Regions from separate parts of the Paenibacillus sp. YPG26 genome, predicted to be linked through region 2. Evidence: riboswitches for the same ligand, from Rfam matches in the RefSeq annotation. Region 2 holds a riboswitch; the other holds the start of a gene.

Region 1 (16,083 bases), 1.4 Mb from region 2:
ATCCACAATCTTCCGGGTCCCAAATGCCGTTGCCTCCAAGAGCGCTCGATAGACCTCCTGCGGCTTGGTTAATAGAGTCAGGCCAAGAATCATACCCGTCAGATCGGTATCTACCAGAACAGACCGATTCCCATTCCACCAGTCGAGCGCAAGCAATCCCGTCTCACCCGGCCGGTAAGCCGCAGCCTCTCTCTCCAGCCACTGATGAATCCCTAGCCCTTCCTTCTCAGCCTGATCTTTCACATATGCAGGGAGCGACTCTTCCACGAACCACTCAAAGATATCACCAACTGCGGATTGACCCGCTTCATATCCGTAGAGCCCCGGAATGATGCCGTCTTCAACCACGCCGCACATTCCTTCCACCTGCTTCTCCTCGGTACCCAGCAGCATATGGCAGATGGAAGTTCCCATTGCCATGACCAGCTTCCCGGGAGTTACCACGCCTACAGCTGGGACCGCAGCATGCGCATCCACATTCCCTACCGCAACAGCGATCCCGGGCTTAAGACCGGTAAGCTCTGCCAACGCGTCGGTTAACCCGCCTGCCGGGGAACCGAGGGCTATAACCTCGCCACGCAGCTTCGTATCCGTAAGGTTCTCGAGTCTTGGGTCCAGTGCTTTGAAATATTCTTTGCTCGGGAACCCCGTCTGCTTATGCCAGATCGCTTTGTAACCGGCAGTACAGCTGTTACGCACCACCTTACCGGTCATTTGCGAGATGACCCAATCCGTAGCTTCCAGAAATAGATCCGTACGTTCATAAATCTCCGGAGCTTCGTCAAGGATCTGCCAGATCTTCGCGATCATCCATTCCGAGGAGATCTTGCCGCCATATCTGGGGAGAAAGTCTTCTCCCCGCTCAGCGGCAATCTGATTAATCTTGTCGGCTTCCGGCTGGGCCGCATGGTGCTTCCACAGCTTCACCCAGCTGTGAGGGTCATTCACGAATTCCTCACGGAAACACAGCGGCTCACCGGCTTCATCAACAGGCAGCATTGTACATGCCGTGAAGTCAATACCAATTCCTATCACGTCTTCGGGCTTAACGCCTGATTCCTTAAGGACTGCAGGAATTGATCTCCGGAGCACTTCCAGATAGTCATCCGGGTGTTGCAGAGCCCAGTCATGGTCAAGCTTGACACCTGAACCTGGCAAGTATTCATCTATGACATGATGGGGATACGGGGTTACATGATCGGCCACTTCATGGCCGCTCGACAATTCCACAAGCACCGCCCGGCCGGATTGGGTACCGTAGTCCACCCCAATCGTATATTTCTTTTCCATATCGGCTTCCTCCCACAGATCGAATTAATTATGACTGATTATTTCTGTCCGTAATAAGCGTTCACACCATGCTTCCGTAAATAATGGCGGTCAAGCAGCACCTGGTCCATAGGCGCGGATTCTGGATTCAGCGTTAGCATACGCCCTGCAATCTTAGCGACTTCCTCCAGCACGACCGCATTGTGCACGGCATGATTGGCATCCTTGCCCCAGACGAATGGAGCATGCGCGTGAACCAGAACACCTGGGATCTGATTAGGGTCGAGGTCCCTGAATCTTTCGACGATTACATTTCCGGTCTCCCTTTCATAATCGCCTTCGATCTCCGCCTTGGTCATAGGCCGGGTTACCGGGATCTCTCCATAGAAATAGTCTGAATGGGTTGTTCCATACGCCGGAAGTGAGCGGCCTGCTTGAGCCCAGCTTGTTCCCCAAGGAGAATGCGTGTGCACAATGCCGCCAATATCCGGGAATGAACGATATAACACAACATGTGTAGGTGTGTCTGAAGAAGGGCGAAGCTCCCCTTCAACTACCCTGCCCTCCATATCCACCACAACCATCTGCTCAGCCTTGAGTTCCTCATAGGGCACTCCACTTGGCTTAATCACGATGAGCCCCTTCTCCCGGTCGATCCCGCTGACATTTCCCCATGTGAACGTGACCAGATGATGTTTGGGCAAAGCTAGATTGGCCTCCAGCACCTGTTGTTTGAGTGCTTCAAGCATGTACAGACACATCCTCTCAGTAAAATGTTGTACGTACAAGTTAGTGCAGGAAAGTCCACAACTGGACTTTATTTATCCTCTTCCGTCATCTGATCCTTAGCTCCTTCTCTGGACAGATTGACGCTCGATTAGTTCCGGCTCGAATATTGTATCCTCAAAGATACTTCCTTGTTCAATCATGCTGATCAGCTGCCTCGCGGCCATCTCGCCCATTGTAGTCTTGGGGTGCGTTAGTGTGGTTAGGCGCGTGCCCAGGGACAGACTGGAGTCGTCGAATCCGATGAAGGAGATATCCTCTGGAATCCGGAGACCACATACCGCGGCTGCCTCCATAAGTCCCACCGCTAGTTCATCGTTATAACATACAAAAGCTGTAGGCCGGTCCTGCTCGCTGCCTCTAAGCAGCTCAAGCGCCTGTTTGTAGGGAAGGTCTGTCTTTTGCTCGGTGGTATAAGTTACCACATGCTGCGGCGACACCGTGATCCCGCGCTCCCGGTGTGCATGCAGGAAGCCTTTTAACCGATTCACACCCTGCAGGTCATCCCGCTTGAAGAAGCCCGCAATCTGTGTATGGCCATTCTCCAGTAGATGAAGCGCCGCCTTATATCCACCTGCCGCATCGTTCACGCTAAGACTCGGACATTCCAGCTCGCGGTATTTCTCGTTAATCATCAGATAGGGAATATTCTTCTGCTGCAGCTCGAGGAAATAACCAAGATTGGGATTGCCCTCCGCGCTCTTGGTCGGTTCAATAATAAGACCGCTTAGAGGCTGGCTTGTCATGAGTTGAAGGCTCTCCATCTCCTTCTCCTTCTTGTTGTCCGTACTGGACAGTAGCAGCCGATATCCGGACTTCCGCAGCTCGGCTTCCGCCCCTCTTACAATATGCGGAAAAATATAATCCGAAATATAAGTGGTAATTATCCCAATTGTCTTAACCTGTTCTCCAACACGCCGGCCCGGATTTCTTGCAAAAGTCCCCTTGCCCTGAATCCGTTCGAGCCAGCCTTCCTTCTCCAGCTCTCCAAAGGTCTGGCGAACCGTCTGGCGGCTTAACTTGAATTGTTCAGATATCTCATTCTCGGACGGGAACTGCTTGCCCGCCTGCAGTCTGCCTGATTCCAGCCAGGACAGCAGCTCTTCCTTCAACTGCAAATACTTTGGAATTCGTCGATTACCCATACGTCACCTCAGCCACCGCTCTTGTTATTTACGGGTTATTGTAACACAGACTGGGTGAACAGAGCAGATCTTATCGGTGCAATCGGTATGCTGTGTCACTCCATAATAGTTCATTCTTGAATCTTGAGATCGTTGTGTTCTTGTCGATCACTACGGCTTCAATGCCTGCCATCTCGGCAAAGTCCGTCAGGTTCTCAGCGCTAATTGCGTATGAGAGAACCGTATGATGAGCTCCGCCCGCCAGGATCCAGGCCTCCGCAGATTCACGCAGGGATGGCTGCGGCTTCCACAGTACACGGGCGACCGGAAGCTTCGGCATCGGCTTATCGACCTGAACGCCATCCACTACATTAACAAGCAGACGGAACCGGTGACCCAGGTCAACGAGAGAAGCATTTACCGCAGCACCGCCCTGTCCGTCAAAGACGATCCGTGCCGGGTCCTCCTTACCTCCAATACTTAATGGATGAACCTGAATCGATGGCTTGGTTGCCGCGATGGTAGGACATACTTCCAGCATGTGAGCGCCCAGAATCATGTGGTTGCCCGGCTCGAAATGATAGGTGTAATCCTCCATAAAAGAGGTGCTCTTGTTATCCGCCAGCACTTTGAGAACACGTGTCAGCGCAGCTGTCTTCCAGTCTCCTTCGCCGCCGAAGCCGTACCCGGCTTCCATCAGCCGCTGCACCGCAAGCCCAGGAAGCTGCTTAAGACCATGAAGATCCTCGAAGGTCGTTGTGAAGGCGCCAAACCCACCGTCCTTCAAGAAGTGCCGCAGTGCGATCTCAAGCTTGGCCTGATAGGCAATGGAATCTCTTACTGGTCCAGCGCTTAAGCCTTCTTTAGTTATGGTATATTGCTCCGCATATTCCGCCAGCAGCGCGTTCACTTCCGCGTCGTCAACCTCCTGAAGCACCTTAGCGAGATCACCAACTCCGTAGCCATTTACAGACCAACCAAGCTTGATCTGCGCCTCCACCTTGTCGCCGTCGGTCACAGCCACTTCGCGCATGTTGTCCCCGAAGCGGGCAACCTTTAATCTCCGGCTCTCTGCAAAAGCGGCTGCGGTACGCATCCAGCCAGCGATTCCATCACGGACTTCGCCATCCTCCCAGTGTCCCACAACGATTTTGCGGGCGATGCCAAGCCGTGCGCCGATGTGGCCGTATTCCCGGTCTCCGTGGGCGGATTGGTTCAAATTCATGAAATCCATATCAATCGTCTCCCAAGGAATATCCCTGTTGAACTGGGTATGGAAATGAAGCAGCGGCTTCTGCAGCTGGGACAGCCCGGCGATCCACATTTTTGCAGGCGAGAAAGTATGCATCCAGGTTATAATCCCGGCGCAGGACTCATCCCCGTTCGCTTCAAGAATTAGCTTATATATTTCATCCGGTGTGGTTACGATTGGCTTGAATAGAACAGGATAAGTGAACTTGGGGTCCTTATCCAGCTGTTCTGCAATAATACGCGAGTGCTCCGCAACCTCCTCAAGAGTCTCGGGTCCATACAAATGCTGACTCCCTGTTACAAACCAAAATGAATGCGGTTTCAAATTCATTTACTAACGCCTCCCAAAATGATAGATAGAATAACTCAAATAACCTCATACGTACAAGCTGCTGATAATATGAATAAATAGCTAATTGTACGTACAACTTAAGTTGAGTTTATTGTAGCTCCTTCGTTGAAAAAATACAACCTTCTTTTTAACTAATAGCTCGATTGGGTCTATCCAAATAAAAAAAGCACCAAAATGGTGCTAGCCTATTATTCCCTATATCATTTATTAAGGATAACCTTGAAGGTAGTTCCTTCACCCAGCACGCTGGCTGCCGTGATCTCCCCTCCATGCAGGTCTATGATCTTCTTCACCAGAGAGAGTCCGAGGCCGCTTCCCCCGGCTTCCCGGTTCCTTGACTTATCGGCCTTGTAGAATCTTTCGAAGATATGAGTCATGTCCTCATTAGCAATTCCGATCCCGTTATCTGCAACCAGAACTTCCACCTGGCTTCCCGATTTGCGCATGCTGATCTTGATCCAGCCGCCGGGGGCCGTGAACTTGATACTGTTATGAAGCAGGTTGATCCACACTTGACTCATCAGGTCTTCTTCAGCCTTGATCATCGTCTCTTCCAGCTCAAGTTCAATGTTAAGATCCTTGCCGCTCCACTGCGTCTCTGCCGATAGGACAACCCGCCGGATTTGCTTATCCAGCCTGTACTGCTTTTTCTCAAATAGCGGTTCAGTGGATTCCAGTGCAGTCAACTTCAACAGATTATCACTCAGCTTGGACAGCCTTTGGCTTTCGGATTCAATAATGCCCAGATAGTGCCTTCTTGTCTGCGGACTTACTTCTTCTTCCTGGAGCAGTGCCCGGGCGAACCCGCCTATGGATGTAAGCGGAGACTGAATTTCATGGGATACGCTTGAGATGAACTCCTGCCGCATGGTCTCCATCGTCCCAAGCTCGCTGACCATTTCATTGATTGTCGCTACGACCTTCTCATAACCTTCTTCATACTGTTCTGTGTCCAGGCGCACGGAAAAGTCACCTTTGGATACCCGTTTCATCGCATCGATAATATTGTTAATTTTACGGATTTCCCTTTTTCTGATCAGTAGATTAATCAATATAGACGTAATGATAAGCAGGAAAGTACCTAGTCCAAAAAAGGATATATACTCTACATATTCAGAAAAAGTACTTGGCCGACCTTGATATTGTGACTTGATCCAATAAGCTAGTGATGCCGCCATAAATGCGACGACAATCAGGATCAGGATATCGACAATCAGCTTCATGACGTTTTTGAGCTTTTTCAATTTTGAACCTCCAGCCGGTAACCCAATCCCCGTATCGTTCGAATCCTGAAATTCCCCTTCTCTTCCGGGAACCGCTCCCTCAGCCGATTGATATGAACATCCAGGGTTCTCTCATTTCCTTCAAAATCATAACCCCAGATTTCTTCAATCAACTGATCCCGAGTTAACGTGGCCCCCGGGTAGCTTGCCAGCTTGAAGAGCAGCTCGAATTCTTTCAAGGGCAGATTGAGCGCATCGGCACCCAAGGTCACTTCATAAGTTCTCCGGTTCATTTGAACCTGTCCTGCTGTAACAACTTGGGAAGAGGAGATCTGATACCGCTTGAGAAGGGCCTTGACTCTGGCCAACAGCACCGGAGGATCAAATGGCTTCACTAGATAGTCGTCTGTTCCCAGGTCAAATCCCTTCACGACCTGGGAACTCTCGCCTTTAGCTGTTAGCATAAGGAGAGGAAAGTCATAATGTCTGCGCAGCTCCCTGCAGAGCTGCCACCCATCCATATTGGGCATCATGATGTCCAGCACGACCATATCCACCTTTTCCTTCTCAAGCAGGGTCAATGCTTCAAGTCCATCCGACGCCTCAATACTAACCATCCCCGCACCCTCAAGAAATACGGTAACCAGCTCCCGGATGTGAGGATCGTCATCTACTACCATAATCCTGGCCATCAATGATCACCTGACTTCTCTGATAAGACTTGTTCGTCCAGAACCTTATTCTGGAACTGTTGAGTGGCGAACTTTCTGTACATTTCATGCGTCCCCAGCAGTTCGGCATGGGTGCCTCTTCCCGTAAGCCTTCCTTGTTCGATAAATAGAATCTGATCGGCTCTTACGACGGTCGATAAGCGGTGCGCGATGACAACGGTCGTTCTTCCATTCATCAGGTTATGAAGAGCCTTCTGAACCACCACTTCTGATTGGCTGTCCAGACTTGAAGTTGCCTCATCCAGCATAAGGATCTTAGGATCTCTAAGCAGTGCTCTGGCGATCGCAAGCCGCTGCCGCTGACCTCCTGACAGCTTAATTCCCCGTTCTCCTACATCCGTATCAAGCCCTCTGGGCAGCTCCCGAATGAACTTATCAGCATAAGCCATCTCTGCTGCCTGCCAAATAACCTGCTCCCCCACTTCCGACTCTACCCCATAACACAGATTCTCCCGGATGGTTCCCGCAATCATGGGACTGTCTTGGGAGACATATCCGATCTCTCTGCGCCAGGCCTCCAAAGCAATTTCATCAATAGGCTGGTTACCTAACAGGATTCGGCCTTCACAAGGTTTATAGAACCTTTCTAGCAAGGAGAAAAGAGTTGTCTTGCCGCTTCCGCTTGGCCCTACAATAGCTGTAACTTTACCTGGCTCCATCTCACAAGAAATCTCATGAAGAACCGGTTCTTCGCGGTTATAACTGAAAGACAAGTTCTCAATCCGTATGGGTTGATTCCCTGCAGGAGACTTGCTGCCTCTTGAATACTCTTCCTCTTCTGCGTTCAGAAGCTCAATCATACGCTCTGTAGCTCCCTTGGCCTTCTGGAATTGAGTGAAAAATGTGGTCAGCTGAGTCATGGGCATTACGATCTGAATCAGGTAGAGGATGTAGGCAACCAGCTCCCCGGCTGAGAATACACCACTGGATACCTGCATCCCTCCGTAACCAATAATTATAACCAGCAGCATCATTAGAACAAGGGACATTACAGGGCCAATCCAGGCACTGACTTTCCCTTCTCGAACACCGTAGCGGAGGAGACGTGTAATCCCCTCTTTTCCATTCACGTATTCCCTGCTTTCGGCATTGGAGGCCTTAACCAGTCTGATCTCGGAGAGAACCTGATTGATGGTTGCCGCGAACGAAGCTGTCTCATCCTGCATCCCCAGGGAAATCTTGTACATCTGGCGTCCGAGTGGAACAAGGATTAGAGCCGCTATAGGGATCACCGTGAACATGATCAGTGTCATCTGCCAGTTGAGATACATCAGTATCGCTACAGATCCCGTAATAGAGATAATTCCGCTAAAGAGGATTGTGACATGATCGGAGATCAGGGTTTTGAGGATCAACGTATCATTTGTCAGCCGGCTGCTGGTCTCCCCGGTCCGGTTCTGATCATAGTAGGGTACCGGCAGGATAAGCAGCTTCTTCCACAGACGGTCTCTAAGGGAGGCCACTACCTTCTGTCCGGCGTAGTTAAGCAGATAGATCGATACTCCACTCGCGATCGTCTGAGCAATAAATGCCGCGGCTATAAGCACAATTTGCTCAGGGCTTATTGAGGACAAGGAGAAGCCGTCAACCAATTTCTTCGTGAACATGGGGATCATCAAGCCTACCAAGGTGGAAATGACACTTAGAACTATGGCGAAGACGAGAGCCGGAACCGATGGCCGGGTCTCGCGGATCAACCCGAATAGCGAGCCCGATTTGGAGGCCTTCTTGTTCTGAGGCTGTATTTCACTCATAAGTTTCTCATCCTTCCATTTCGCAATACGGCATACTTCTTTCCGTAATAGAAGAATAACTTACTAATGTGAACTGAACTTAAACCTGAGATATTCAAGGTTATAAATGCTCGATCTCCACACTTAACACATGATCAATCTTTTTGATAAAATAATAAATCTCCGCCGTATACTCCTTCTCCGGCGCGGCAATCACCATATCAATACGCTGTCTGCCATCATCAAGGTCTTTGATTCTCAGTCTGCGGATTTTGTGAGAGGGTCCCTCGGAAGGCTGGCCGGGTACTTTCTTGCGCTCAATGTGGCGAATCAAATCCGTCATGTAATCATTCGTCTCCATTACGATCTTCACGGAGACATCACGTTGATTGAGCTTCTGTGGCCCGATTGATTTAATTAGGTAAGGCACAAAGTTAACAGCAATGATCAACAGCAATACCGTGATTACAGCTTCAATATAGAATCCCGCCCCGATCGCAATTCCAAGCCCGGACGCCGCCCAGATCATAGCGGCAGAAGTAAGTCCTGAAATCGCATCGTTGCTTCTTCTTAGAATTACACCTGCTCCCAAGAAACCGATACCGCTGACAATTTGCGCAGCAAGACGCATCGGATCCATGTTCGGATGGTCCGGGCCGGCAAAACGGTCAAAGGACTCAATGGACACAAGGGTCACCAGACAGCTTGCGACGCAGATAACCATACTGGTCTTAATACCCAGCGGCTTCTGCTTCAGCTGCCTGTCTATTCCAATAAATAAGCCGAACAACAGCGCAAGGCACATTTTCATTACCATTTCAAGATCTAGTTCCATAGTGTGCATTCCCTTCGTATGTATAGTGTGAGTATAATTGTAAATCTCCATATTTGGCAAATTAACACCCACATGAAATTTGAAACACAAAAAGAGCCAAAAAGGCTCTTTTTATCAACACTCTATTAAGCTTGTGTAAGGTTTAGAACTGGGCTGCCAGTTCAGCGGCTTTCTTCACACCGTCTTCAATGATGGAAGCGGCGCGGTCCGGGAATTGGTTGTGACCTTCTACAACAACGACTTCAGGATTATTAATCCCCCAGAAAGCAAGGATGGTCTTCACGTAGTTAAGGGACATTTCCATGCCACTCATCGGTCCTTCTGAGTACACACTGCCACGGGCTTGGAGAAGAGCTACCTTCTTATTGTTAACCAGACCAACAGGTCCTTCAGATGTATATTTGAACGTCTTGCCTGCTTGGGTAAGGTAGTACAGATAAGTAAGCAGCTGAGCCGGAATCGTGAAGTTCCAGAGCGGGAATGCGAATACAACCTTGTCCGCACCGAGGAATTGATCCAGGTAAGTGTTAGCCAGGTCAGCCAGACGCTGCTCTTCAGGTGTAGTCTCGATCCCGTTGCTAAGCTTGTACAAGCCTGTCATCATATCGTTATCGAAGTAAGGCAGGTTGGCTTCGAACAGGTTAAGTTCAGTAACCAGGTCATCGGGGTGAGTTTCTTTGTAAGTCTGCAAGAAGCTCTCATACAGTTTCACAGTTACGGCTTGTTCAACCGGTCTGTTGTTCGCTTTAATAAATAGTACATGTGCCATTAGGGTGAACCTCCTGATTTATATTTTATCATGAAAGAACTTATATAATGTAACTTTCATAAGTATAGTATCTGTTACTTTTATTCTTGTCAACTTCTTTTTTGAGCGGCACCTTAGTCTCTATTGAAACGATGGCTGACTGCTCTCCAGGTTAGGTTGCCCTGAACCCGGAACTATATTCATATGAATGTTCTACGGACGACGCAGGAATCGCAGGAATTGAGCCGCGACAGGGGCATATACAACAAAGACATGGCAGTGCGGAGAGTAACTCTGCGACCACCATGTCTTTGTTTGTTATTACAGGATTATGATCTTGTTATCTTGTTATACATTAACCTTCACATGGGCTTCACGGAATTTCTCAGCCGCAGCCACCATGTTCCGGAGTGAATCCACAGTCTCCTGGACACCTCTAGTCTTGAGACCGCAGTCTGGATTAATCCAGAACAACTTCGGATCAAGCACTTGAAGTGCACGTTCGATCATGGACACCATCTCATCAACGGAAGGCACACGGGGGCTGTGAATATCATACACACCAAGACCAATGCCTAGCGGATAAGTGTGTTCTTCGAAGCTGTGAACCAGTTCTCCGTGGCTTCTGGACGTCTCAATAGAGATTACATCCGCATCCAGTGCTGTAATGGAGTCAATAATATCGTGGAACTCACAGTAGCACATATGGGTGTGGATCTGTGTTGTATCTTTGACAGTGGATGTGCTGAGGCGGAATGCAAGTACCGCCCACTCCAGATAATGATCCCAATCAGCTCTCTTCAGCGGCAGCCCTTCTCTCAGGGCAGGCTCATCCACTTGAATCATCTCAATACCCGCACGCTCAAGTGCTTCCACTTCCTGACGTAAGGCAAGAGCAATCTGATAGGAGACGTTCTCGCGGCTAAGGTCACTGCGGACAAAGGACCAATTAAGGATGGTGATCGGACCGGTAAGCATTCCTTTGACAGGCTTCTTCGTTAAGGACTGGGCATATACCGTCTCATCCACTGTCATCGGCTCGATGAAATCAACATCTCCGTAGATAATCGGTGGTTTCACGCAGCGGGATCCATAGGATTGAACCCAGCCCCCGCTTGTGAACGCGAATCCAGCGAGCTTCTCTCCGAAGAACTCAACCATATCTGTCCGTTCAAATTCCCCGTGAACCAGGACATCGATGCCAATCTCTTCTTGCTTGCGGATCCAGTCAAGGATCTGCTCCTTAACAAATTCCCCATACTGGCTGCTGGACCATTCCCCTTTGCGCCATTTCTGACGCGCAGAACGAATCTCGGTAGTCTGTGGAAAGCTGCCAATGGTCGTTGTCGGTAGAAATGGCAGCTTCCATTTCTTCTCTTGCGCCACTTGTCTAATACTGAAGTCATGCTCACGACTGGATGGCTGGTCAGCGATATTCTCTACAAGACTACGCACATTCTGACGATTTCTAGCTGGGGAAGCGGATAACGCGGACAGAGCTTCCCGGCTCTCCTGGAACTCCCCGGCTACCTGCTCACCATTCGCTTGCTTGGTTAGAAGAACAAGCTCATTCAGCTTCTCTTCCGCAAATGCAAGGGCGTTCTTGAGTACAGGCTCAAGCTTGGTCTCAGTGCGCACAGTTACCGGTACATGCAAAAGGCTGCTTGATGGCTGGACGACGACCTCCGCGCCATTTGCGAGCTTCACGATGTCACTAAGCAGGGCCGACTGGGTATCAAGGTCAGCACGCCAGATATTCCGGCCATCGATTACTCCGGCTCCAAGAGTCTTATCTTGAGGGAAGCCATGCTGACGCAGGGCTTCCAGATTGCGCCCATCGTCATGAACGAAATCAAGTCCAATTCCTTGAACTGGCAGCGCAGCAACTTCAGGATAGAACTCTACGGAACCAAAGTAGGTCTGCAGCTGAACTGACAGCGTAGTTAATTCCTGATTAATTGCTTCGTAAATGTATTTGATATGTTGAAGGTCCTGTTCATCCACCGATGTAACGAGAATCGGTTCATCCACTTGGACCCACTTGACGCCTTCCTGCTCCAATTCCTGCAGTACACGAATGTACAAAGGAAGGAAGGAATCTATCACTTCATTAAGCTTGGTCGAATCATATCCTTTGGAGAGCTTAAGGAAAGTATATAGACCCACAAGCACAGGACGGCCTTCAATACCCAGCTTCTCCTTAGCTTCCCGGTAAGCAGCAAGAGGACGGTTCAGGGTTAGCTGAGGAGTAACTCCCGCCAGTTCTGGAACGATATAGTGATAGTTCGTATTGAACCATTTCGTCATCTCGCTGGCTGTAGCTTCTGTGTTCCCGCGGGCAACTCCATAATAAGTGGACAGCGGAACTTCACCGCCTGTATAGCCAAAGCGGGTAGGAATGATACCAAACATGGAAGCCGTATCTAGAATATGATCATAATAAGTGAAGTCATTTACAGGTATAATCTCAATTCCTTGCTCTTTCTGAAGCTCCAAATTCCCCAGACGAATCACTTCGAGCTGCTGATGAAGCTCGTCTTCTTGAATCTTGCCTGCCCAGAATGCCTCAATCGCTTTCTTCCACTCCCGATTCTCACCAATACGCGGGAAACCAAGGTTACCGCTCTTAACGTTACTCATCTCCTACCCCCATCACTAATTTGTTAGTTAAACATAATCAAAAAGGGCCTTCTCTAACCTGGATAGGTTAAAGAAAGCCCCTTAAGTGCACGCAAGGGTGGCCAACTCTAACACCTCCCTATCTCCCGTAGGTACATCAGTGCTGTCAGAACAGGCAGGTCTCCTGGCTTCAGGATCAACGTCATTACAGCCTTCCCAGCTTACTTGAATAAGCCAGTGGCATGGATCGTAATTAACTCCCCTGATACAGTGGCGGGACCGCGCCGGCTTCACACCGGACTTCCCTATTAAGTCTGAGCCTTAGAGGCTTCAGACACCTGTTCCCACGTTATACAATTATGTTTATAGGAATAATAATACATCAAAACTAATAATAATACAATTTAAATTTATATCCTTATTTCTTTTTTATATCGCCTAGTGTATCTCCTGCTCGGATTAGGAACAACTTTGATTTGGATGCTCCAAGCTGTTGGGACGAATATATTCCGGTGTGGCCGGAGAATAAATAACCAATTACACAAGCCATCAGCATGTATACTCCTGCCTCAGCGCCGAAAAGCTCGATCCCCATGATGAAGCAGGCAAGCGGTGTGTTCGCCGCTCCGCTGAATACAGCAATGAACCCAAGCGCCGCGAAGAAGCCGACTGGCTCATTGAACCAGATTCCAAGTGAACTCCCAAGTGCAGCCCCAATCACGAACAGCGGCGTAACCTCCCCACCCAGGAAACCAGCTCCTAGCGTGAGAGCGGTGAATAGTATTTTGAGCAAAAATGCATAGTCTGGCACATCTCCCGAAAATGCACGCTCGATCAATGGGATCCCGAGTCCAAGGTAATCTCTAGTACCGAAGATGAACACAAGGAGAATGATGACCGTACCCCCAACAAAACTGCGCGCAGCAGGATGTGAGATAAGCTTCGTAAATGTACGCTTGAAATAATGGGTCAGCGTACTGAACAAAAGAGCAGTCAGACCAAAGGCAATCGAAGCCGCCAATACTTTTAGAATAATTATTAGTGACAAATCAGGAACCACATCGATCTGAAAATGCACGTGCTGAATACCCCAGGCCGTAGTGACCAGATTCCCCACCACACTTGCAATGAAACAAGGAAGAAGCGCTTCGTACCGGAGCATGCCAATCACCAGCACTTCAAGAGCAAACACAGTTCCGGCAAGCGGTGTTCCGAAGACGGAGCCAAAGCCGCCGCTTATACCGCACATAAGAATAATCCGTGTGTCTGCCGCGTCAAGCCTCAGCAACCTGCCTACACGTGCCGCAAGGCTTCCCCCCATCTGAATTGCAGTTCCCTCTCTGCCAGCAGAGCCGCCGAATAAATGGGTAATAATCGTTCCCCCTAGTACCAACGGGGCCATGCGCAGAGGAATGCTCTCCTTGCCATGGTGAATGGTCTCCAGAATCAGGTTATTTCCTTTACCGGCATTGCTCCCGATCTTCAGATAAAGGTAGCTCATAAAGGCTCCGCCTACCGGAAGCAAGTACAGTAGCCAGGCATGGTTCATTCTGCTGTCTGTAGCCCAGTCCAAGCCTGCCAGGAAGAGCGCTGAAGCGCTTCCCGACAATGCCCCTACTGCACCGGCAATCCCTAACCATTTCAGCATAAATATAATCATGGCAGCCTGCATATACCGGCTTGAAAATCCATGTATCCTGTCCCGGATCTGCAATAACTTGTTCTCGTTCACGATAAATTTCTCCTTACTTAATAGAGCAGCTGCAAGAATGAGATTGCAGTCTTATAGTGCAACTCTAACTATAACCGAAATTGTCCTGATCTGCTTTGTGCAGGATACCGAGGCACCTGTCCAGATCCGTCTTCACCTGCTTACGATAGAGTTCGGCCTTCTCTTTGCCATCATTCGTAAAGTGATACAGCACAATTTCCTGAAAATCAACGCTGGGATCATTTCCTTTCAGCTTCTTCGTTCTATACAGCACACCTTCTTGTACTAATTCGTGAAGTGCGCGGTAGATCTCACTCTGCGGAGGCAAATAGCCATGAGGTTTGAATTCCGACTTGAGATCCTCTAGCATTTGATAGCCGTATCCTCTGCGTTCCTCTACCATTTTGATCAAGTATAATTTCAAAAATGCCCGCTGTGCAATCATAAATGCCATATTCCTAACCTCCCGGTCTAATATACTCTCTTATTTTCTAGCCGCTTCTATTATATGAAAATTTCATAATAGTGGTCAATTCACCATTTATAACCGGATTTTTGGAATAGAGAGGTAGGTAGATTGGTTGAGTGATTATGTAGCAAAGTGAGGTGGTGGGTTGGGTTTTATTATTGTGAATTTTTCATATGTTGAATTATTAATTACATGGTTGGTTTGTTGGTGAGTTCTTCAGTTATGCCATCATGAAATAAGCTCAGCCTACCTTGTTATAAGGATAGACTGAGCTTAGATTTTACTCGATGTGCTGAACAAGCACGACCTTTTGTTAATGCGTTACGCTCGATCTGAAGTCGTCACGACTTGATTTGTCAGTATAATAGAATACGACATCCCCATCCTGCAGAGCATAGTAATGACCATATGGATCCAAAATGTTGTTGTTGAAGCCCTCAAGCTTCCACTGATTCATTAAAGGAGCATGAATATATTGCAAATGAGGCTCCTTCGTATTCCCTTGATCAATCGTCTCTAGATCGAAATTAACAATAAAATATCCATTTTTCAGAAAAACTGGACTCCGGTCCGTTAACCCCTGATGGGTCCTACCATACTCCGCTAGATTCGTGCCCGCAGCTACCCCGTAAATATCCGCCGGCAGGCTGTATTCGCCATACCATTTCTGTACAGAGGCATTCGCTCTCTGCACATCAACGCCTGATGGAATCGCCTTCTTAGGGCCGATGAATGTACGAACAGCCTCTGGCAGCTGTAACTGCTTTAACCCGCCAACTGGAGTCTTTTTCATAGAGATCTCTCGTAAATAGCTCCGCAGGAAGTCGTCCCGGCTAATCTCCCCGACTTGGCCAAAACTATAATATTGGTCATACTTGTACAAAGCCGTATCGGACAATTCCTCCACTGGGACATTGCGTAGTCTGTCATTCAGAATCACGTACCGTGGATTGGTATCCTCAGCCGAACCTATTCGGACAAAGCTCTTGTCCCCTGCTTTATAATAAAGGTCAATCGGGGTCCGTGTCCTTCCATCTTCACTCACATAATAAAAACTTGGAGTAATCCGAACAGAGTCCTGCACATCGGACATATTTCCTTTGGTCTTCAGGTCAAACTTAAAGTGATACCCGCTCTTAACAGCAACATTCTTGTAACCGGGATTCGGATGACTTCCAGGATGAATGGGAAGCGTGTAAGGCAGAATATTTCCCCTCTTATTCCCATCAATC
Region 2 (16,083 bases):
AGCAATCCGACTTCATCGTGCTTATGACTCCACTCACGGAGGATACGCATCATCTGATCGGGGAGGCTGAATTCTCCCGGATGAAGAAGACAGCCATCTTCATTAACGCCTCACGCGGACAGACGGTGGATGAGGAAGCGCTTGTCCGGGCCCTTCAGAACAAGAAAATCTACGGAGCCGGCCTGGATGTATTTGAGAAGGAGCCCGTACATCCGGATAATCCGCTCTTGTCCTTTCCTAATGTGGTACTGCTCCCCCATATTGGCTCATCCACCGAGAAGACACGTCTGGACATGGCCATGCAGGCTGCGGAGAATATGGTGAGCGTCCTTCAAGGCGGCACCCCGGCCGGACTAATCAGGGAACTTCGGGATTAGCGGCCTGCGGCCCCGATTGAAGCTTCCGAGCACGGGCACATTAGTAACGTTAGATGTGTCGATGCGTCAAGTTCGGGTTAGCGGCGTCAGGATCACGCTAGATTCAAGGTTAGATGCTTCAAGACCGCATTAATGGCGTTAGATACGTCAGGCGCTTGGCCCTAGGCCGCATATCTGTTACCAGCTGAGCAATAGGAGGATACATGCAGCACAAAGACTCCGTCATCACCCAGATTGACGGAGTCTTTGTGCTGCCTGCCCGGACCCCTCGCTATTCAAAATCCACCTTATATTTCTTCTGAGTAGAAGAAGTATGCTTGGTCTCTTCCTTGTTACGCTCTTCCCTAACTTCCTCATTCAGATCCTCCACCGGGATTGAATCCACATTCAGCTCGCTTTCGAACTTGTCGAACAAGCTCTCCTGATCGGTCTTGTACTGCTCGGGATTATCCATGCCGGATGGCCCATTGTTGATTTTGCCGCGCTCCTCCATGCTTCTCACCTCTTATCCTTTGATATCTCCTTTATACCGTAATCTCCGCAAAATTAAACATGGCCAAGCAGCGCCACATCTCCAGTCGAAGGCATGTTATTTTTTATCCTTTTCCAATTCTGATATGATCTCAATATAAGCAATCACAAAGGAGGCAGGTGTCATGGAACAGAATCAGCAAATCAGACAGCACATATATGAGCTTGCAGCCGGTTTGAATGATCGGCAGCTTAACGTCCGCCTTGACCCCGGACAATGGAGCATCGCCCAGGTACTCGATCATCTGTACCTGATGGAGCGGACAATAGCCCATAAATTTGGTGAAACCCTGAAGCAGGGTCAGTCCGCTCCAACAAGCATCAAGCCCTATCATTTGACGCTTGACCGAACCCGCCGTATTCAGGCACCGCCTCATATGATTCCGACTGAAGAACCGAGGTCCTTCGGGCAGCTGAAGGAGCAGCTGGAGCAATCCCGTGCTTCACTCATCCAGGTGCTTGAAGGACATACCGATGATCAGCTGACCCAGCTGTCTTTTCCCCATCCCGTATTCGGACTTATGGATCTGAAGCAGTGGAGGGAATTTTTAGGTATGCATGAACAGCGCCATATGGAGCAGATGCGGGACATCAGGCAGGCGCTTATCTCTCAATCTTGAAAGGAAGTACATCAATGAACCTGAAATGGTCTACCCTTGAGCACCAGATGCAAGAACACGGGATACAGTCTTTGCTAATTACCGACCCCAAGCATGTCTATTATTTAACCGGATTTCTAAGCAATCCTCATGAACGATTTCTTGCTGCAGCGATGACGCTTGGTGAAGAACCCTTCCTCGTCGTCCCTGCTCTGGATGAAGAAGCCGCCCATGCCGCCTCTGACATCAGCCGCATTTATACACATACGGATACGGATAATCCTTATCTCGTACTCAACCAGGCACTGAAGGGATCATCTGGAACGATGGCGCTGGAAAAGAATCATCTCTCGGTAGCCCGTTTCGAGTCACTCCAGGAACATCTGACCTTCGCCCGGTATCAGGATCTCGGCCCCTGGCTTCAGGATATGAGAGTTCGCAAATCCGCAGACGAAATTGCCAAGATCAAGCATGCCGTCCTTTTAATAGAGCAAGTGCTGAAAGAAGGTCTGACCAAAGTAAAGGAAGGCGTTACGGAGAATGAACTCGTAGCTGAAATCGAGTATCAGATCAGAAGACTGGGCGCTGACGGTCCTTCCTTCGACTCTATGGTGCTTTTTGGTGAGAAGACGGCTCTTCCTCATGGTGTGCCAGGAACGAGAAAGCTGAAGCACGGCGATCTGCTAATGTACGACATAGGTGTCTATGCGGATGGTTATGCTTCGGATATTACCCGGACCTTTGCCTTCGGCGAACCTTCCCCGGAGCTCACCCAAATCTATAAAGCGGTACTCGAAGCCAATGAACAGGCCATTCGCTGTATTAGACCAGGCGTAACCTTTGCCTCAATCGATCTTGCCGCACGCACAGTCATCGATCAGGCTGGTTACGGCGAATATTTCATGCACCGGCTCGGACATGGACTGGGGATTGATGTGCATGAATATCCATGTGTCCACGGGAAGAACGAAGCACTTCTGCAAGCAGGCAATGTGTTCACCGTGGAGCCGGGAATCTATGTCCCGGGAGTAGGGGGGGTCCGGATTGAGGATGACATCGCTGTGACTCCAGACGGAGTCGAAGTCTTAACCTCATTCCCTAAGACGCTGACGATCCTGGAATAGGCTGCCTTCAGAATATGTAGAACTGAAGAAACCTCGCCTTGTTAGAACGGAAGTACCACCATCCGATTCTAATTTAAGCGAGGTTTCTTCATGTATCATAAAATAGACGCCAGACCACGCCTGAACCAATGATACTGTAGTTGATTAACCTGGGGTGCCAGTTCTCTTCTGTCTGTTACTGCCCCGCACGAAGAAGCGTGGCTTCGTCTTCCTTGTGCCTGAAGTTCCGGGCGATATATAAGAATGGCGTACCGGCAGCGGTCAGTACGAATTTGGCGATATAGGTCGTGAACAAGATTTCCAACCAGTCGGATAGACTGTACATCGGGCCAGCAAAGGCAATTGTACAGAAAATCAGCGTATCTACAAAAGAACTAATCATCGTGCTTCCGTTATTCCTTATCCAGAGCTGATTCCGCTTCGGATAGAATTTGCGAATCCACGCATACAGACGTACATCCAGGAACTGACTGATGAAGTATGCAGTGAGGCTTCCAATGGCCAGCCTCGGCAGAAGACCGAAGATCGTCTGCATAGCCGGTTGAGCGAAATCACCGGATTGTGGTTCAAAGATCAGAACCATCTGCATAATAACCGTCGTCATAATCAAGGTGAAGAAGCCGAACCAGACCGCTTTGCGGGCTTCCTCTCGTCCGAACTTCTCATTCAGCAGGTCGCTGGTCAGATACAGACTTACATACATCGTGTTCCCGAGAGTCATGACAATACCGAACATATCGATCGTTTTGGCTACCTGAATATTGGCGATAACGGTCGCAACGCCAATCCATGCATACAGCCCTTTCTTACCAAAGAACTTGTAGCACATCAAAAAGAACGTGAAGTTCACAAGAACGAACAGCACGCCCCAGCTAAAATTGAACATCTTCCTCTTCCTTCCTAGTTTTGGTTACGCGGGATGGTTACGAACCGCGGCTGATCTAAGGCTTAGGATACCTCAGGAAGAGCAAATACTACTCTAACACAGACCTCTTGGACATGGCTATACCTTTTTGTCATTAGAAGGTCCAAATCCTATTTAAGTTGAACTGTCGAGTTACACGTATGGCAGCCTAAGAAGATTCCTTGAGAACCGCTACTCCAGCATCATTTCACACTCATTTCAGACCCTTGGTTATCGGTATTGAATAAGTTGTTCAACTTACCTATCCGGACTCCGGGAAGTTAAGCCCGCAATCTCGTAGATCCGGTTCATATCCAGATGCTCGCGCGTAATTGAGGCCAGTCGGTCGAAAGCCTGTTCCTTGCGGTCTGCCGCCGAGAAAGTATCATGAATAGGCGCAAGGCCCTTGTCCAGCCTCACTTTGTTCAGCCAGGCGCGGCGCCATAGATCATTGTCGAACACCCCATGCAGGTAAGTTCCCATTATCCGGCCGTCTTCACTTACTGCGCCTTCCAGCCATTTCTCTTCGACTGCCCGATGGCTGCTGGTAAGTTCAAATAATGGCTTGGGGACACTTCCTTCCATCCAAGTGGATTCACCTGTATGTATTTCATAACCCTGGATGGGTATGACTGGAGATTCCGAATGGATGAGCTTCGAATGAGCCTCAAGCAGGGTTCCAGTAACACGAATGGTCTTCTTCTCAGGCAAAAACACCGTCTTCATGGGCAGCCAGTCAAGCCCGGCGCCCTCGCCTGCCCGTCCTGAATCATAAGCGTCAGGGTCCGTCAGCTCTCTGCCCAGCATTTGATAGCCACCGCATATCCCCACAAGCCTCGTATTCGGTTGGCGCATTGCCGCATGAATGGCCTGATCCAGTCCTTGCTCCCGCAGGTAGATCAGGTCTCCAAGGGTATTCTTGGTCCCGGGAAGGATAATAACATCAGGTATACCCAGTTCAGCCCCACGAGATACGTAACGCAAGGTAACATCCTCTTCCGCAGCCAGAGTATCAAAGTCTGTAAAATTTGAAATCCGCGGATACCTGATGACAGCGATATCCAGACTCCGGGCGGAGCTTCGGCCTGAGCTGCTGTCCAGCACAACCGAATCCTCATCTTCGATATTCAGATCCGGAATATGGGGCAGCACACCCAGAACCGGTATCCCGGTTCTCTCTTCCAACCAATCCAGCCCGGGCTGAAGGAGCGCGAGATCACCGCGGAATTTATTAATAATAAATCCCTTGACCCTGGCCCGTTCCCCGGAAGTCAGCAGCTCAAGAGTCCCTACAAGGAACGCGAACACCCCGCCCCGGTCAATATCAGCAATTAGCAGAACAGGGGCATCCGCCCACCCTGCCAAATTCATATTTACGATATCCCTGTCTTTCAGATTAATCTCCGCCGGGCTCCCCGCCCCCTCCATAAGAACAATCTCATAGGAAGAACGAAGACGATCAAGAGCATTCACTACTGTCCGCTTGGCCTCCGGCAGAAAGTCGCTGCGGTAAGCGGCAGCGCTCATATGGGCAAGCGGCCTCCCATGCACAACGACCTGGGCATGCATATCCCCAGTCGGCTTAATCAGAATGGGATTCATATCCGTGGTGGCCTGGATCCCGCAAGCCTCGGCCTGCACCCCTTGGGCTCTGCCGATCTCAAGGCCATCCTCAGTTACATAGGAATTCAGCGCCATATTCTGCGATTTGAACGGAGCGGCGCGCACTCCATCCTGCTTGAAAATACGGCATAGCGCCGTGGTAACAATGCTTTTTCCCACATCCGAAGCCGTTCCCTGAAGCATCAGGACAGCACCCCTGGAGTCTATCCGCTGTTCCATGACCCGCCCCCTCCTCCATTTATAATCAACGAATAATGATCACCAGGATAAGCATAAGTATCACTTCTAATCCTTCGTTCAAGGCCCCGTAAGTATCTCCAGTAAGCCCGCCTAATCTGCTGCTGATCTTGTTCGCCGCGAACCTGCCTATTAACCAGGCTGCCGCCGGCACAGCCGCATAACAAATTCCTAATTGAAGCCAGTTCAATCCTTCCCCGTATCCACATATCTTGAGGAGAACCAAGGCGGCACCTGACAGAACTAGAGCCCATAGTCCAGCAATCTGCGATGAATAATTCTTCATTCCGCCGAATCGGCCTGCCAGGCCCTCGCTGCCCCTTGCCGCAGGCCAGCCTGCTATCGCATGCACCATGAACCACCTGCTCCACAGGGGGACGGTGAGAAGTGCGAGCGGCAGCGCCCCCTTCTCCAGAAATGAGGCAATTAAAGCTGCCTTGAGCATCAGCAGCAGGACGCACGCGATCACGCCCATAGCTCCTACCCGGCTGTCCTTCATAATCTCCAGCATCTTCTCACGGGATCGATAACTCAGCAGTCCGTCCGCCGTATCCATCCAGCCATCAAGATGCAGACCGCCCGTCAGGTAGATCCAGCCTGCGAGGATGATAACCGAAGCAGGCAGAGGCGGAAGCGCCCAGGCGCATATAAGGGATAGCAAGCAGGTGGCCAAGCCTATAGCCGCTCCCACAAGCGGATAGAAGCTTGTACTTCGCTTAAGCAGCTCGGGGGTGAAGTCAAGCTGGGCTCTTACCGGAAAGCGCGACAGAAATTGAAAAGCGGCCAGGATTGCCTGCCCCCGGCCTCTCATAACTTATACGCCCTGCTCTTCAGCTCCACTGGAATTCCCGCCGTAACTAGAAATACCTGCTCAGAGATCTCGGCCACCCGCCTGTTCAATCTGCCCGCAAGGTCCCTGTACTGGCGGCCCAGTGGATATTCAGGCACAATACCGCTTCCTACCTCATTGGTGACCAGAACCAGAAGCCCCGGATACGCCTGAACTGCGTCCACAAGCCGCTCAATCTCCTGTTCAACCACCGTTATAACATCGTTATCCGGGTCATCCCCCGCTCCGAGCAGAACATTGGATAGCCACAAAGTAAGGCAGTCCACCAACACCGCCGGCGTATTCTGATACGATCCGGCCAGCTCCTTAAGGTGCTCCGTCAGACGCAGCGGCTCTTCCCATGTGGTCCATGCATAACTGGCGTCAGACCGCTGCTTGCGATGCAGGGCCACCCGTTCACGCATCTCGTCATCATAAATTTCAGCCGTAGCAATATATACCGCGGAGGGAGCATGCTTCATGCACCATCGCTCTGCAAATGCGCTCTTCCCGCTGCGGGCGCCTCCCGTGATAAGAACACTCATTGTAAGCCCTCGTCCGCCCCGGAGATACCTGCACTTTCAAAGGTCGCCATCTCGGCTGGAATCCGGCAGGCGGCATCAATCAGGTGCAGCGCGAGTACCCCGCCTGTGCCTTCACCAAGACGCATGCCCAGGTCCAGCATGGGAACTAACCCGAGTTCGCGCAGCAGCAGGGCATGGCCCTGTTCTTCAGATACATGGGAAGCAATCATATACTCGCGGACCTCTGGAGCTATACGAACAGCGATCAAGGCGGCGGCACTGGAGATAAATCCATCAATAACCACAGGACACCGGTTCGCGGCGGCTTGCAGAATAACCCCCGTGAGCCCCGCAAGCTCAAGCCCTCCTACTTTAGCCAGTACATCTACAGGATCATCCGCATCGGGCCGGTTGAGCTCGATTGCTCGCTGAACGATCACAGCCTTGTGTCTTAGACGCTCGTCATTCAAGCCGGTTCCCCGTCCTACACTCTCCAAAGGCGTAATTCCTGTAAGCGCGCTCATCACCGCAGAACTGGCCGTAGTATTGCCAATCCCCATCTCTCCGGTCACGAACAGCTTGGTCCCTCTTGCGACAGCCTCCTTCACAACCTGTGCGCCTGCCAGGATGGCGGCTTCAGCTTCTTCCCTGCTCATTGCGGGTCCAGCAGCCATATTGGCTGTTCCATATCTGATCTTCCGCTTAATCAAATCCGGGTGATTAATCTCCCCGTTCACGCCAATATCCACACACAGCACATCCGCTTCAGCCAGTCTGGACAAGACATTAACCGCAGCCCCGCCATTCAGGAAGTTCAGCACCATCTGCTGGGTAACCTCAGCAGGGAAGGCACTGACTCCCTCTTCACATACCCCATGATCCCCGGCCATGACAACCACTGCCCGATTCGGGAATGAAGGCAGCGTCTCACCCGTAATCCCCGCCAGGCGGGCAGCCAGCTCCTCCAGCTTGCCTAGACTTCCAGGCGGCTTCGTCAGACTGTCCAGCCGGCGCTTGGCCTCTTCGATTGCCTGATTACTCAGGGTATGTATTTCCCCGATCCGCCCCATTAGTGAACTGTTCATTATAAGACTCCTCTCGTCTTAGCATAATTTGTGGAACGCCCAGATCCGGATGCCTGGCAAGCGCCGACTCGACTTCGAACACCCGCTTCAAGGTGTCCGGCGTCAGGATATCCTGAGGTGTCCCTTCCGCTGCAATACTTCCTTCCTGCAAAGCGACCAGCCGGTCGCAATACATGGAAGCCAAATTCAAATCATGCATAACGGCGACCACAGTCAAGTCTTCATCCTTCTGCCACTCGGATACAAGCTCCATAAATTGAAGCTGATACCGGATATCGAGGTAGGTCGTGGGTTCATCGAGCAGAAGCACCCTTGGCTGCTGGGCCATGACTTTGCCTAAGGCCACCCGCTGCCGCTGGCCGCCGCTGAGCTCATCCACAGGCTGATCTGCCAGTGAATCCAAATCCAGCTTCATCATAATCCTGTCTATAATCTGTCCGGCATCCGATGATAGATCACGGCCAAGCCAATCCAGGAATGGGAACCGGCCCATCTCAATGACATCCTTCACGGGATAGGCCAGGCTCGGAATTCCGTCCTGCTGAAGCACCGCCAGCTTGCGCGCAAGCTCTCTGCGTCTGTACGATCCGACCGGCTTTCCGTCGATGTCGATCTCTCCAGACTCGATATGCTCAACTCCCGAGATCGTGTGCAGCAGTGTTGTTTTGCCGCTTCCATTAGGCCCTATAACTCCCAGAAACTGTCCCTGCTCCACCTTAAGATTCAGATCCCGGAGCACGGTTTTGTGTCCGATTCGCTTGGTAATTCCTCTAAGTTCGATCATACTCACCTCAGACCACGCTCCTGTCTGCTCTCCCGCTGCTTCTTATTCCGGTATAAGAGATAACCGAAGAACGGCGCACCCACAAATGCCGTAACGATCCCCAGCGGGATCTCGACCTGACCCAGAATGGTTCGTGCAATCAGATCGCTCCACATCAGGAAGATGCCTCCGCAGATCGCAGAGAGAGGGACGATCAGCCGGTAATCAGGTCCCGTGATCAGACGGACCATATGGGGAACGACAAGTCCAACGAATCCGATAACCCCGGCAACCGAGACCGCCGCTGCTGTGAGCAGAGTGGCTACAATCAGCATGACAAGCTTCGTGCGCTCCACATCAAGACCCGAGTGAGCAGCCTGCCTCTCACCCAGCGCGAACAGATTCAGCTTGCGGGCCCCGCTCCAGATCATAATCATACCTATCACCAAATACGGCAAAAGGATGGCCAGATACGACCATCCACGAAGACTCAGGCTTCCCATTGTCCAGTATAAAATTTCATTCACCGTCTTCTTGGACATGGCTGTCAGGAAAGCCACAACCGCTCCAAGAAAAGTCTGCATAACCACGCCGGACAGGATCAGGCTCTCTGTCGGAATTCTCCCGCTTTCTCTAGCAAGGGTGAGAACGACCCACAATGTAATAACCCCGGTGACGAAAGCTACCATGGGCAGTGTAAATATACCGATTACTGAGAACTGCCAGCCAAAGAAGATAAGTACAGCCGCACCCACGGAAGATCCCGAGGATACGCCAAGTGTGAACGGATCGGCAAGCGGATTGCGGAGAACCCCCTGGAAGGCCGCACCTGCAAGTGCCAGGGACGAACCCACAATCAGACCGAGCAGCACACGCGGCAGACGAACACTCAGCACGATTTGTTCCGAAGCCGTACTCCAGTCCGGTGTGATCCAGTCCCCCAGAACGGGAATCCTGTGAAGCAGAATACGCGTGATCTCGCCTATAGGCAGGGAGACCGAGCCGGTACCAACGCAGATCAGCAGGGTGAGAACCAGCAGAATCAGGCTGGCCCCCATATAACCCGCTAACTTCTTATTCATTTAACAAGGTCCGGGTAGATCGCTTTAGCTACTTCAATCAGACCTTGAGTAACCCGTGGACCCGGACGGCTAAGCAGGTTATCATCAAGTCCTGCAAGACGGTTATCTTTGATGGCTGTGATCTGATCCCATCCGCTGCGGGCTTTGATAATGTCTGCAAGCGTCTTATTGTTCTCATCAACTACGCTCTTGGCGTAGAGGATGACATCGGGATTGGCTTTAATGATGTTCTCTTCATTAATCTGCTGCCAGCCGGTCAAATCGCCAGCCACGTTCACGCCTCCGGAGATTGTGATCATTTCATCCATGAATTCGCCCTTACCTACGGTGTAGCCAGGAGAGAATTCAATGTAGACCTTCTTCTTCTGTTCATTCGTTACCGATTTGACCGCATCTGTAACCTGCTGAAGCTCCTTCTTCATTTGATCTGTAACTTTCTTGGCTTCCGCCTGGCGATCCGTAATTTGACCATAAGTCTCAATATCCTGAATCACGGCATCAATGGTCTTCGGATTGAACTGGAAGACCTTAATGTTCAGTCCGCGCAAATTCTTGATGGTATCCGCACTGGTAAGTCCCGCCACGAAGACCACATCCGGCTGTGCCGCAACGATCGTCTCAACATTCGGCTTCATACCGCCCATCTTCGGCTTGGATGCAGCTGCTGCCGGATAATCATCAAAGTCCGAAACACCGACAATCTCCTTATCCAGACCGATTGCAAAGAGAGCCTCTGTCTCGGATGGTGCCAGGGATACGACCTTGGCAGGAGCCTTGTCAAAAGTAATCTCTTCCCCTGTAGCATCTTTCAGCTTGAGCGGATAGGTTGTCTTGGGAGCGGCTTGTTCAGGAGCCTTCGCTTCCTGCTTCGCCGGTTCGGAGGCTGGTGTTCCTTCCTTCTCTGCATTCCCACATCCCGCGGTTACTGCCAGCATAAGCGCTAACAGCCATACGGCCCAAATTTTGTTCAATTTCATTGTGTTTCTCTCCCCTTCTAATTTATGTTTCTCTAACTGGACTGAACTTGAGAGTTACCCATCAGACAAGCGTGTGAATGACTCTGTAGAAGCAAAGAACTCTAACTGCCAACCTTCCAACTTATTGTTCGTAGTTAGGCAAATTGGGTCAGAGCAGTTCTCCTTAAGTCACTTCACGCGGCCGCCTTAGATGTAATTCAGAGTTCATTGCAAAATGAATATCACCTGGCTAATCTGCGAGTTCGATCATTTCCGTGTCATCAACAAGAAAAAAGACCTGATCCAGGCGGATCAGGTCTACGTCTACGAAAGCATGTCCGGTGAACCTGCAGCTCTTCAGAATCAGAGATACAGCCGCACAAATAATATTCCGGCAGAACGTTGTCCCTTCCTCGGAGGACCGTTACGATATCATAAGGCAGGTCTCCTGACTTCCGGGTTGAATGACGATAGCCCGCCTTCCCATACTTATCAAGTACAGTGGCTGTTGATTGGGCTCGTCCCCGGTATACAGTGGCGGGACCGTGCCGGATTTGCACCGGCTTCCCTATTAACCTTGAACTCATGGCTCAGCCATGCAAGGACCTTATGAATATATGTATTCGCATATTAAAGGTGAGTCTACTCTTCGGATTATAGGGGATATCGCACCACCATACAACCCGAAATTCCAACAATTTATGCATATTTTGGAACTGAGAGCTTAATGCGTTCCATTGTCAAATCTAGTGTCTTCCCACCTGGACTGGGATCCTTAGCATACTGCCTGTCCCGGCTTGATATTCCCGGAAGCTTGCTCCCGGCAAGAGAAGCGTTCTTAACAGGCGGACCACTCCGCCATGGGTCAGGACCAGAATGCGAGGCGGATAGAGGGAAAAGGCGGGATCTCTTGCATCATGAGTTTGTTCAGCGCGATTCAGCATTTCCGACATAACCTCCGTGCAGAACCCCGATACCCTGCTGCTGAAATGTTCCCAGGATTCGCCTCCAGGAGGGGTAACCTGCTCAGGATGATCAATCCATTCCCTATAGAACGGATTGTCCTTCAGCATGTCATAGGTCTTGCCTTCCCATTCGCCGAAGTTCATTTCTCTAAGTCTCTGATCGAACCTCGCCCCAGCTATCAGATCCGGCCTAACCCGCTGTAAAGTCTCCGGGCAGCGCCGCAAATCACTGCTGTACACAGCGCAGAATCCCAGCCCATGCAGCTCGGAGGCCAGCGGGCGGAGCAGCGCCTCTTCGCCAGGCAGCAGCGCAAGATCTGTATGTCCAAGGTAGCGCCGCTCCGCATTCCACTTTGTCTGTCCATGACGAACAATGATCCACTCCACTGTCAGCTCCACAGCAGACTGCCTCCCCGCCACAGAAGAACTGCCGTTCCAAGGACTACCCAAATGTTGGATACCCACATGAGCATTGCGGCTGTCTTGGGAATATCCTCTGGAACCATCTCACGGGTCTTGTCCCCCATATATGCCCGGAAGGAAGCAACGCTGTGATACACGTTCTCACCGCCAAGGCGGATGCCCAGCGCTCCTGCCACGGCGGACTCCGGATAACCGCTATTCGGGCTGGGATGTGAAGCAGCGTCTCTGCGAACTATCCGGTAAGCGCGTCCGGAATCAAGGCCCATCCCTTTCGAGACGGCAATGAGCAGCAGAGCCGTCAGTCTTGCCGGGATGTAGTTGGCCGCATCATCTAGACGGGCCGATGCCCAGCCAAGCTTCAGATATTTCTCGTTCTTGTACCCGACCATCGAATCAAGGGTATTCACCGCGCGGTAAGCCATCGCCAGCGGCGCGCCGCCAATGATCGCATAGAACAGCGGGGAGACAACACCGTCCACAATATTCTCGGCCACTGTCTCTACCGCTCCCCGGGCAATCTCGGAAGATTCCAGGTGTCCGGTATCCCGGCCTACGATCATGCCCAGCGACCGGCGCGCTGCCGGGAGGTCTCCCTGCCGCAGGCAGTGATATACCGCCATGCCCGCGTCTTTCAGGCCTTTCGCGGCAACTGTGGTCGCGATCAGCCAGACTTCCGCGGCAGCAGCAAGCCAGGGACTGATCCGGCCAAGCAGCCAGATCAGTCCCCAGCTAAGGGCGAAGGCGCCGCCCGCCACAAGCAGCGGCAGCAGCAAGCCCGCCGCCTTGAAGCGGCGCTCGGGCACCCGGCGGCGGATTGCCGCCTCGATCCGCGTGATCGCACGGCCCATCCCTACAACGGGATGGGGAATGGCCCGCGGATCGCCAATCAGCCGGTCGACCACATAGGCGGCCGGCAGGACCCACCAGGCGCTCACCGCCGGACTCCGGCGGCGGCGAGCGCCTCTCGCACCGCGCTGTAGACGAGGCGGCCAATCCGGCCGCCGATGTGGGTCGCGGTGCCGGCGTACGGGTGCAGCTGCCCGTACGCGGGGTTCTGGCTGACGCCGATGATGACGGCGTCGGTGGTCGTGCCGGTGGCCGTTAGGCCATTCTCGGCATCGGGCACCCCTAGATCGGCGAGGGCAGCCGCCTTCGCCTCGGTGGCAGTGATGATCGCGTTCACCATCGCGGCCGAAGTCATCCGGCCGTCCACCGCGATTATGAGATTGATCGTTCCCGGGACATAGTCCGCCGGGAACGTCGTGCGTGCCGTGCCCGCGCGGGCTCCGTTGGATACGCCCGCCGTGGCGCAGATGAACACGGAGGCTTCGTCGTCCAGCTCCTCCGCCACCGCGGTATGCTCAAGCCGGACGGCTGTCAATAGTCCAGCCGTCATCTCCAGCGGATATTCCCACCGCTGGAGCAGATCCCTGATGTCCCGCTCGGGATCATCGCATCGATAGAAGCGGTCGACATAGATGTTAACCATCCTCTGCAGACGAACCATGCCGCCTCCATAGACAGCACTACCCAGAGCATCAACCGGGCCCGGCAGATTCACGGAAATATGTCTTTCACCCCGGACAAGCCGAAGCCCTGGATAAGCCTCTGACCTGTACTCCCCCCGGGGATTATCGCCTTCGCTTCCTGTATGTATGAATGGTGTACTCATTCTTCATCCCCCTTATCACCAACTCTGCCTGTTATCTGTGTCCCAATTTCAGCCTGAATCTCACGGACCAGCAGGCCGTTGTCCTTCTTGCTCTTAACCGCCACCCGGATATCCCTGTCTTCGAGCCCCGGATACATGGCGCAGCTGCGGACTAGAATTCCCCGCTTCCCAAGTTCGTTCTGCATCAGACTGGCTGTCCAGCCTTCAGGCAGTCTTACCAGGAGAAAGTTCGCTTCGCCGGCCCAGGTTCTGCATCCAAGGCGCTCCAGATCTTCACGCAGGCGCCTGCGCTCTTCCGTAATTAAGGTAATTGTAGCTTGTTCATACTCTGCCGGACTTGCCAGACATATCTGACCTGCAAGCAGGGCGAGCTGGTTCACACTCCAGGTGACCTGCTTGCCCGTCATAGCACGGATAATATCGGGATGAGCAATGCCATAACCAAGCCGGAGTCCTGGAATTGCATAGAACTTTGTCATGGATCTAACCAGAATAAGCCTCGGAAATAAGCCGATCTCCTGTACCAGTGAATGCCTTGAATCAGGCTCAATGAAATCAATGAAGGCTTCATCAATGACAAGATAAGTACCTTCCCTTTCGGCAATAAGCGCGTATTCTCTCAGTATTTCCGAATCATATTGAACTCCATTTGGATTGTTCGGCTGTCCAAGGAACACCAGATCGGACTTCCTGATCAGCAGCTCCATGTCCTTCGGATCAGCATGAAAGTCATGATCCGCCGTACCTCTTACCGAGGTTATCTTAGAGCCAAACTGCCGAGCCAGAGCTGAATATTCCGAGAAGCAGGGTTCCACAACTCCCACTGTCTCCGGCTTCAATGCCAGGAGGATCAGCGCCATCGTCTCCGCCGCTCCATTGCCAATCGAGAGCCATGATTCGTCCACACCAAGCTTCCGAGCCAACAAGCACTTGAACTGGCGGTGTCCCGGATCAGGGTACCTGGTAATCGAGGCAAGTCCTTCCGTCAATCTCTCCACAAGCCCGGGCGGCGGGCCCAGCGGATTAATATTGCTGCTGAAGTCCGTGAAATCTCCAGCCTCTCTTCCATAGGTACTTGCGGCCGTCTCCAAATCCCCGCCGTGTCCGTATACTTCCAGCATAAGATTACCTTCCTGTTCTTCTATAATAAGAGCAATTACTATTTTCACATTTGATTGCGGTTATTGCCGCGGGACATGCCTGATCTGTCAGCAGCTGCTCCCCCCAGATTGCTTAATGTATAGCAGAGCTCGGCTCAAAAATCTGCACAAGTAAGGCGAGCACCTTCGCTCCAACTATCCCGGGCATCCTATCCACGATGTCTCCGCTGCAGGACATTTTTCCAACTGCGTTATAAATAGGCTATAGTTGTACCCATTATGACGGCAGCATACTTTTCACGTCAATAAAGCGTCAAAATTCTTTGGTTTCCCCGAATAATTGCGTTACAATGAGAAAGTAAGTGACAAAGCATAGATCAGATACGGAGGACAAGAGAGCGATGCTGTTTATCGATAATCAAGGCATTACAGATGCCGCCATTAATCTCGCCATTGAGGAGTATGCGCTCAAGCATCTTCCGGCGGACGAGACCTACTTACTCTTTTATATCAATGCTCCGTCTGTCATTATTGGCAAGCATCAGAACACCATAGAAGAGATCAATGCGGAGTATATCAAGGATAACGGCGTTAAGGTCGTCCGGCGGTTATCCGGCGGCGGTGCCGTATATCACGACCTGGGGAACCTCAACTTCAGCTTCATTACGAAGGATGATGGTCAATCTTTTCATAACTTCCGCAAATTCACCCAGCCTGTAGTTGAAGCCCTTCAGCAGCTTGGGGTGAATGCGGAGCTTACCGGCCGCAACGATCTTCAGGTTGGAGAACAGAAGGTATCCGGCAATGCCCAATTCTCCACACGGGGACGTATGTTCAGTCATGGAACCCTCATGTTCGACCTGAATCTCGACCATGTGCAGGCTTCCCTCCATGCCAACCCGGAGAAGTTCAAGTCCAAGAGCACCAAATCCGTGCGCAGCCGGGTAGCCAATATTTCCGACTTTCTGGATAAGAAGATCACGATTGAAGAATTCCGGTCAGAGCTGCTTCGGCATATTTTCGGCATGGAAGTGGACAAGATCCCCCAGTATGTGCTGACGGAAGAAGACTGGAGCAAGATTCATGAGATCTCCAAGGAACGGTATCAGAACTGGGAATGGAACTACGGCCTGTCCCCTGAGAGCAATGTGAAGCATGCCAAGAAATTCCCGGTGGGTATAATCGATCTTCGGATGGACATTAAGGATGGACGGATTGCCGAGATCAAGATTTATGGAGATTTCTTCGGTGTGGGCGATGTCGCTGACATTGAAGATAAGCTTCGGGGA

Evidence for each region. A riboswitch is a leader RNA that binds a small molecule or an ion and turns the genes downstream of it on or off. The one in region 2 is predicted to bind cobalamin.
Region 1: linked by a shared signal. The riboswitch ahead of metE (5-methyltetrahydropteroyltriglutamate--homocysteine S-methyltransferase) and the one ahead of LDO05_RS04800 (ABC transporter substrate-binding protein) in region 2 are both predicted to bind cobalamin.

Annotation. Positions count from the first base shown of each region.
Region 1 is NZ_CP084530.1:2,435,666-2,451,748, forward strand. Features, by position in the region: gene LDO05_RS11410 (ribulokinase) at 1-1,290, opposite strand, end outside; gene araD (L-ribulose-5-phosphate 4-epimerase) at 1,329-2,018, opposite strand; gene LDO05_RS11420 (GntR family transcriptional regulator) at 2,115-3,200, opposite strand; gene araA (L-arabinose isomerase) at 3,271-4,761, opposite strand; gene LDO05_RS11430 (sensor histidine kinase) at 4,983-6,026, opposite strand; gene LDO05_RS11435 (response regulator transcription factor) at 6,023-6,697, opposite strand; gene LDO05_RS11440 (ABC transporter ATP-binding protein) at 6,697-8,490, opposite strand; gene LDO05_RS11445 (MgtC/SapB family protein) at 8,591-9,280, opposite strand; gene LDO05_RS11450 (FMN-dependent NADH-azoreductase) at 9,447-10,073, opposite strand; gene metE (5-methyltetrahydropteroyltriglutamate--homocysteine S-methyltransferase) at 10,401-12,692, opposite strand; cobalamin riboswitch at 12,829-13,028, opposite strand; gene LDO05_RS11460 (voltage-gated chloride channel family protein) at 13,090-14,343, opposite strand; gene LDO05_RS11465 (replication termination protein) at 14,468-14,836, opposite strand; gene LDO05_RS11470 (DUF5704 domain-containing protein) at 15,165-16,083, opposite strand, start outside.
Region 2 is NZ_CP084530.1:1,043,019-1,059,101, reverse strand. Features, by position in the region: gene LDO05_RS04855 (2-hydroxyacid dehydrogenase) at 1-377, shown strand, start outside; gene LDO05_RS04850 (hypothetical protein) at 649-870, opposite strand; gene LDO05_RS04845 (DinB family protein) at 1,034-1,528, shown strand; gene LDO05_RS04840 (M24 family metallopeptidase) at 1,543-2,631, shown strand; gene LDO05_RS04835 (queuosine precursor transporter) at 2,807-3,517, opposite strand; gene LDO05_RS04830 (cobyric acid synthase) at 3,794-5,377, opposite strand; gene cobS (adenosylcobinamide-GDP ribazoletransferase) at 5,403-6,206, opposite strand; gene cobU (bifunctional adenosylcobinamide kinase/adenosylcobinamide-phosphate guanylyltransferase) at 6,203-6,769, opposite strand; gene cobT (nicotinate-nucleotide--dimethylbenzimidazole phosphoribosyltransferase) at 6,766-7,833, opposite strand; gene LDO05_RS04810 (ABC transporter ATP-binding protein) at 7,784-8,617, opposite strand; gene LDO05_RS04805 (FecCD family ABC transporter permease) at 8,620-9,678, opposite strand; gene LDO05_RS04800 (ABC transporter substrate-binding protein) at 9,675-10,655, opposite strand; cobalamin riboswitch at 11,056-11,259, opposite strand; gene LDO05_RS04795 (histidine phosphatase family protein) at 11,381-11,998, opposite strand; gene cbiB (adenosylcobinamide-phosphate synthase CbiB) at 11,989-12,957, opposite strand; gene LDO05_RS04785 (adenosylcobinamide amidohydrolase) at 12,954-13,583, opposite strand; gene cobD (threonine-phosphate decarboxylase CobD) at 13,691-14,815, opposite strand; gene lplA (lipoate--protein ligase) at 15,196-16,083, shown strand, end outside.